DNA from 2 places in the Streptomyces sp. NPDC043427 genome. Region 1 is predicted to be linked to the other one. Evidence: riboswitches for the same ligand, from Rfam matches in the RefSeq annotation. Region 1 holds a riboswitch; the other holds the start of a gene.
What was found. A riboswitch is a leader RNA that binds a small molecule or an ion and turns the genes downstream of it on or off. The one in region 1 is predicted to bind S-adenosylmethionine.
Positions count from the first base shown of each region.

Region 2: it holds a riboswitch for S-adenosylmethionine, as region 1 does, so the genes downstream of both, AC067M_RS01390 (aminotransferase class V-fold PLP-dependent enzyme) here and thrC (threonine synthase) in region 1, are expected to answer to the same signal.

Region 1 is NZ_JBWKCC010000004.1:172,454-175,858, forward strand. It holds gene AC067M_RS10455 (alpha,alpha-trehalose-phosphate synthase (UDP-forming)) at 1-79, opposite strand, end outside; gene AC067M_RS10460 (glucosyl-3-phosphoglycerate synthase) at 204-1,148, opposite strand; SAM riboswitch class I at 1,280-1,433, shown strand; gene thrC (threonine synthase) at 1,451-2,737, shown strand; gene AC067M_RS10470 (MoaD/ThiS family protein) at 2,734-3,009, shown strand.
Region 2 is NZ_JBWKCC010000001.1:299,433-302,837, reverse strand. It holds gene qcrB (cytochrome bc1 complex cytochrome b subunit) at 1-520, shown strand, start outside; gene trpD (anthranilate phosphoribosyltransferase) at 645-1,709, shown strand; SAM riboswitch class IV at 1,784-1,900, shown strand; gene AC067M_RS01390 (aminotransferase class V-fold PLP-dependent enzyme) at 2,079-3,405, shown strand, end outside.

The DNA of each region.
Region 1 (3,405 bases):
CCTCCTGGAGCGTGTACGAGACCGGGCCGCGGTTGGACGCGACCAGCACCTGAGCAGCAGCGTCGTGCGTGGAAGCCATACGCCTCAACTTAGCCCGGCCTGTAAACGCTCAAACGTACGATCGCGCTTCGTGGACGGCCGTATCAGCCGTATCAGCCGTATCAACAAGCCCCATCGAGCCGTATACGGCCGTCCCGTGCGCGTCACGCCACCTTGCGCGCGGCGTACTCCGCGATCTCCGTCATCGGCGGCCGTTCCTCCGTGTCCACGGAGTACGTACGCGGCTCGAACCCGTCCTCGCCCCGCTCGAACTGGGTGAGGGACGGACGGACGAGGTGCCCGCGGGCCAGCCTGAGCTGCGCGGTGCGATAGATCGCGGCGGCCATGCGGCCCAGCGCCTGCCCGTCCTGGTGGCGGTGCTTGCGCACGCCGACGTCGACCTGGGCGAGGGCGTCGAGCCCGACCAGGTGCAGGGAGTCGACCAGCATGCCCAGCTCCACGCCGTAGCCGACGGGGAAGGGAAGCTGTTCCAGGAGGGAGCGGCGGGCCGCGTACTCGCCGCCGAGCGGCTGCACGAACCCCGCCAGCTGCGGCCAGTGCAGGTTCAGCAGCGGGCGCGCCATGAGCTCGGTGACCCGGCCGCCCTGGCCGGCCGCCCCGCCGAGCGGACGGTCGTACATCGCCTTGACGAGATCGACGTCCGGGTCGGTGAGCAGGGGGCCCACGATCCCGGAGACGAAGTCGGAGGAGAACTCCTTCAGGTCGGCGTCTATGAAGCAGACGATGTCCCCGCCGGTCACCATCAGGGAGCGCCACAGCACCTCGCCCTTGCCGGGCACGGTCGGGATACGCGGGAGGATGTCGTCGCGGTGGACGACCCGGGCGCCCGCGGCGGCGGCCACCTCGGAGGTGCGGTCGGTGGATCCCGAGTCGACGACGACGATCTCGTCGACGAGCGGGACCTGTCGCATGAGGTCGTGACGGATCACGGCGACGATGTCGCCGACGGTCTCCTCCTCGTTCAGCGCGGGCAGCACGACACTGACCGACTGGCCCGTGCGCTGCTTGGCGGCCAGGATCTGGTGGAGCGGGCGATCGGTCACGGACCAGGAGCGGGTCCTCAGCCAGCGCTCGGCTTCTTCCAGCACAGTCTGCGGCTCCTCACGGGTTGTCTCGCGGTTCGGACGACTATCTCAACTGTCCTGGCCTTCGGTTACAGTCTTGGACAACGCTGGTGACCATCGCATGTCGGAGGTCATGTGCGTCAACAACCACATACCGCTCATCCAGAGGGGCAGAGGGACACGGCCCGTTGAAGCCCCGGCAACCCTCCAGCCGGTCTCGTAGATCACTGTCGATCGCCAGCGAGGCTCCCGGCTAGGGAAGGTGCCAAATCCGTCTCGCGGCGAGATGCGTCGTGAGGAAGATGAGGAGAAAGGGCCTCGCCTCCATGGCTGTGCAGACTGTTGCAAGCACCACCGACTCCACCGTAGACCTCGGCCCCGCCGCAGCGCTGAGCTGTCGCGAGTGCGGTCACCGCGTGCCCCTCGGCCCGGTCTTCGCCTGCGAGGAGTGTTTCGGCCCGCTCGAGATCGCCTACGACTTCTCCTCCTACGACACGGAGAAGCTGCGGGGGCGCATCGAGGCGGGCCCCGCGAACATCTGGCGTTACGCCCCGCTGCTGCCCGTCCCGGCCGACGTGGCGGACAAGCCGAACATCAACCCCGGCTGGACCGCGCTCGTCAAGGCCGACAACCTGGCCCGCGAGCTGGGCGTCGACGCCGGCAAGCTCTTCGTCAAGGACGACTCCGGCAACCCGACGCACTCCTTCAAGGACCGTGTCGTCGCGCAGGCGCTGGAGGCCGCCCGCGCCTTCGGCTTCACCACGCTCTCCTGCTCCTCCACCGGCAACCTCGCCGGCGCGGTGGGTGCCGCGGCCGCCCGCGCCGGCTTCCGCTCGTGCGTGTTCATCCCGCACGACCTGGAGCAGGGCAAGGTCGTCATGGCCGCGGTCTACGGCGGCGAGCTCGTCGGCATCGAGGGCAACTACGACGACGTGAACCGCTTCTGCTCCGAGCTCATCGGCGACCCGGCGGGCGAGGGCTGGGGCTTCGTCAACGTCAACCTGCGGCCGTACTACGCGGAGGGCTCCAAGACCCTGGCGTACGAGATCTGCGAGCAGCTCGGCTGGCAGCTCCCGGACCAGCTGGTCGTGCCGATCGCCTCCGGCTCGCAGCTCACGAAGATCGACAAGGGTCTGCAGGAGCTGATCAAGCTCGGGCTCGTCGAGGACAAGCCGTACAAGATCTTCGGCGCCCAGGCCGAGGGCTGCTCGCCGGTGTCCACCGCGTACAAGGCGGGCCACGACGTCGTCCGGCCGCAGAAGCCGAACACCATCGCCAAGTCCCTCGCCATCGGCAACCCGGCGGACGGGCCGTACGTCCTCGACATCGCCCGCCGCACGGGCGGTGCGGTGGAGGACGTCAACGACGAGCAGGTCGTCGACGCGATCAAGCTGCTCGCCCGGACGGAGGGCATCTTCGCGGAGACCGCGGGTGGCGTGACGGTCGGGGTGACCCGCAAGCTGATCGAGAACGGCCTGCTGGACCCGGCCCTCACCACGGTCGTCCTGAACACCGGCGACGGCCTCAAGACCCTCGACGCGGTGGCCGGCACCGGCCTCACCGCCACCATCCGCCCGAACCTGGACTCCTTCCGAGAGGCTGGCCTCGCATGAGCGTGACCGTCCGCATCCCCACCATCCTGCGCACCTACACCGGTGGTCAGGCCGAGGTCGCCGCCGAGGGCGCGAACCTCGGCGAGGTCATCGCCGACCTGGAGAAGAACCACACGGGCATCGCGGCCCGCGTGCTCGACGACCAGGGCAAGCTGCGCCGCTTCGTCAATGTGTACGTCAACGACGACGACGTCCGCTTCGAGCAGGGGCTGGAGACGGCCACCCCGGACGGTGCCGGTGTCTCCATCATTCCGGCGGTCGCCGGAGGCTGATCATTACCTTCGGTAACATCAGTTACCGAGAGTTCATCGAATTGCCCCCTCCGTGAGAGAAGCGGAGGGGGCAATTCTGTGTGGTTGAGCGCGGTACAGTTGGGGAACACGCTGTTTTCCGCGTACCGAACGCCTCTGTTTTACGGCTCCACATGCGATGAGAAGTAGCCAAAGTGTGGGGTTCTTTTGCGTCATTTGCTCCTTTTGTGGAGCCCGACTTGCCCTGAATTCTGGCGAATTCTCGGTAAATTCCCGACCGGCCATGCCCGGAATTCTCGTCCGATTGACCTGTTGCAGACGGCAGTTGGACAGATACATTCGGCCGCGGTCGACGCGTTCCGGCGCACGCCCCCAACCAAGGCGGGGGGTGAGGTCTGACCCGGATCCGCGAAGTGT
Region 2 (3,405 bases), on a different contig from region 1:
GGACCGGCCGCGCAACGCCCCGACCCGTACGGCCTTCGGTGTCGCCTGGGTCACCGGCTACATGATCATGCTGATCGGTGGTGGCAACGACATCTTCGCCACCCACTTCCATCTGTCGATCAACGCGGTCACCTGGTTCGTCCGGATCGGCTTCTTCGCCGGACCGGTCCTGGCCTTCGTCGTGACCAAGCGGATCTGCATGGGTCTCCAGCGCCGCGACAAGGACAAGATCCTGCACGGTCGCGAGACCGGCACGATCAAGCGCCTGCCGCACGGTGAGTACATCGAGGTGCACGAGCCGCTCAGCCAGGAGGCGCTGCACACCCTCACGGCGCACGAGCAGTACAACCCGGTCGAGATCGGCCCGACGGTCGACGAGAACGGCGTCGAGCGCAAGGTGAAGGGCTCCGAGAAGCTGCGCGCCAAGCTCAGCGAGGCGTACTACGGCGAGGAGTCCCAGATCCCCAAGCCGACCGCCGAGGAGTACAGGGAGATCACGAGCGGCCACGGCCACCACTGATCGCTGCGGCGTCGCCACGCCACCCGCAAAGGGCCCCGTCCGGTCTTCGGACGGGGCCCTTCGCCGTGCCTTCCGGCTGGATAGGGTGGGATCACACTCTTCTACGACACCCCGGAGCGGCCCCATGAGCGCTGTGACCCCCGCTGGAGGCGACACCGCGGCGGGCCGTTCCTGGCCCAAGCTGCTGAACGGCCTGCTGGACGGCCACGACCTCACCGCGGACGACACCGCCTGGGCGATGGACCTGATCATGCGTGGCGAGGCGACCGACGCGCAGATCGCCGGATTCGCGGTGGCACTGCGCGCCAAGGGCGAGACGGTCGAGGAGATCAACGGGCTCGTCCGGACGATGTACGAGCATGCCAACGTCATCGAGGTGCCGGGGCGGACCGTCGACATCGTCGGCACGGGCGGCGACGGCGCGAAGACGGTGAACATCTCCACGATGTCGTCGATCGTCATCGCCGGCACGGGCGCCAAGGTCGTCAAGCACGGCAACCGGGCCGCGTCCTCCGCGTCCGGCGCCTCGGACGTCCTGGAGAAGCTCGGCGTCAACCTCGAACTGACCCCGCGTCGGGTGGCCGAGGTCGCCGAGGAGGCCGGGATCACCTTCTGCTTCGCGATCAAGTTCCACCCGGCCCTGCGTCATGTGGCCGCCGCCCGCGGACAGTTGGGCATCCGGACGACCTTCAACGCCCTCGGTCCGCTCACCAACCCCGCGAAGGTGAAGGCCCAGGCGGTGGGCGTCGCCGACCCGCGTCTGGCCCCGCTCATCGCCGGCGTCCTCGCCGAGCGCGGCAACTCCTCCCTCGTCTTCCGCGGCGACGACGGTTTCGACGAGCTGACCACGACCGCCACCTCCCGGGTGTGGGTCGTCCGCGACGGCAAGGTGACCGAGGAGACCTTCGACCCGCGGGACGTCGGCATCGAGCTCGTCCCGGTGGAGGCGCTGCGCGGCGCCGACCCGTCGTACAACGCGGAGGTCGCCAGACGGCTGCTGGAGGGCGAGACGGGCCCGGTCCGTGACGCCGTCCTGCTGAACTCGGCGGCGGCCCTCGTGGCCCTCGACCCGGGCCCCGGAACGCTGGCCGAGCAGATCGGCGCCGGCATGGCCAAGGCCGCCGAGTCGATCGATTCGGGAGCGGCGAAGCGGTCGCTGGAGCGCTGGGTGGCTGCGAGCAACGCGTAGGAATTCCGAGGCGCGGTCCCGCGATCCGGACACGAGTTGCGGGACCGCGATCACTTCACGTAGGTTCCTTTTCAGGTCATGAGTGACAGTCATGAGGCCCCGGCCGACTGTCCGGCAACCCTCCGTCCGTGGCGGGGTGCCCCGGGTGAAGACCAGGCCGTAGGCAGCGAGGTCTACGGCAAGCGCGGACCCCTCGCACACTTTCGAAGGTGTGGGGCCAGGGGTCCTGGTCATCGAGGGAGCCTTCTGTGAGCAAGCGAATGCGATAGGGCGTAGAGCCCCGCCTCCGCATACCCCTTTCACCTTTCTCCGTGCTGGAGCCGTACCCGCTCGCACGGCGATTCCGCTTATCCCTCACAGGAGTTCGCCATGTCTGTCGCCACCGCTGCCGCCGCCACATCGGTTTGTGCCCCGCTGCCCGTTCTGGGCCAGGATGTCATCGTCCCGCTCGTCACGGGCGGCGAAGTCACCTACGCCGCGCTCGACTACGCGGCCAGTGCCCCCGCCCTCCAGCGGGTCTGGGACGATGTGGCGGCCTACGCCCCGTACTACGGCAGCGTCCACCGGGGCGCCGGCTACCTCTCCCAGCTCTCGACGGACCTCTTCGAGAACGCCCGCAGGACGGTCGCGGAGTTCCTGGACTGCCGCGCGGACGACCAGCTGATCTTCACCCGCTCGACGACGGACTCCCTCAACCTGCTGGCCCAGGCCCTGCCCGCCGACTGCCAGGTCTTCGTCTTCGAGACCGAGCACCACGCCTCCCTGCTGCCCTGGCAGCACGCCCGGGTCACCTACCTCGACGCCCCGCGCACCCCTCAGCAGGCGGTGGCGACCCTGGAGCGCGCCCTCGCCGACCGCACCGTGTCCAGTGAAGGGGGCCACGGCCCGGCCCTGGTCTGCGTCACCGGCGCCTCCAACGTCACCGGCGAGCTGTGGCCCGTACAGGAGCTGGCCGCCGCCGCCCACGCGCACGGCGCCCGCATCGTCCTGGACGCCGCCCAGCTGGCCCCCCACCACCCGGTGTCACTGCAGGACCTCGACGTCGACTGGGTCGCCTTCTCCGGCCACAAGCTGTACGCCCCGTTCGGCTCCGGCGTCCTCGCCGGCCGCGCCGACTGGCTGCGCGAGGCCGCCCCGTACCTCGCGGGCGGCGGCGCCAGCCGCAAGGTGACCCGGCGCGAGGACGGGGGAGTGGACGTGGAGTGGCACGACAGCGCCGCGCGGCACGAGGCGGGATCGCCCAACGTCATCGGCGCCTACTCCATCGCCTCCGCCTGCAAGGCGCTCACCGCGGCCGGCTTCGACACCCTGGTGGCCCGCGAGCAGCACCTGATCACCAAGGTCCGCGAGGGCCTCGCCGAAGTCCCCGAGGTCCGGATTCTCTCCCTCTTCGGCGACGACGCCCCCCGCGTCGGCGTGATCTCCTTCGTCGTCGACGGCTGGAACAGCTCCCACTTCGCCGCCGCCCTCTCCGCCGAGTACGGCATCGGCGTCCGCGACGGCCTCTTCTGCGCCCACCCCCTCGTCCGCACCCTGCTGGGCAGCGACCCCCAGACGCAGGGTGAGTGCGGTGCCCCCGAGGCGGCACCGGGCGAGAAGTCCCTGAACGCCATCCGCGTCAGCTTCGGCGCGGGAACACCCGACGAGCACGTCGACCGTTTCGTGAGCGCGGTACGGGAACTGGTGAGCAACGGCG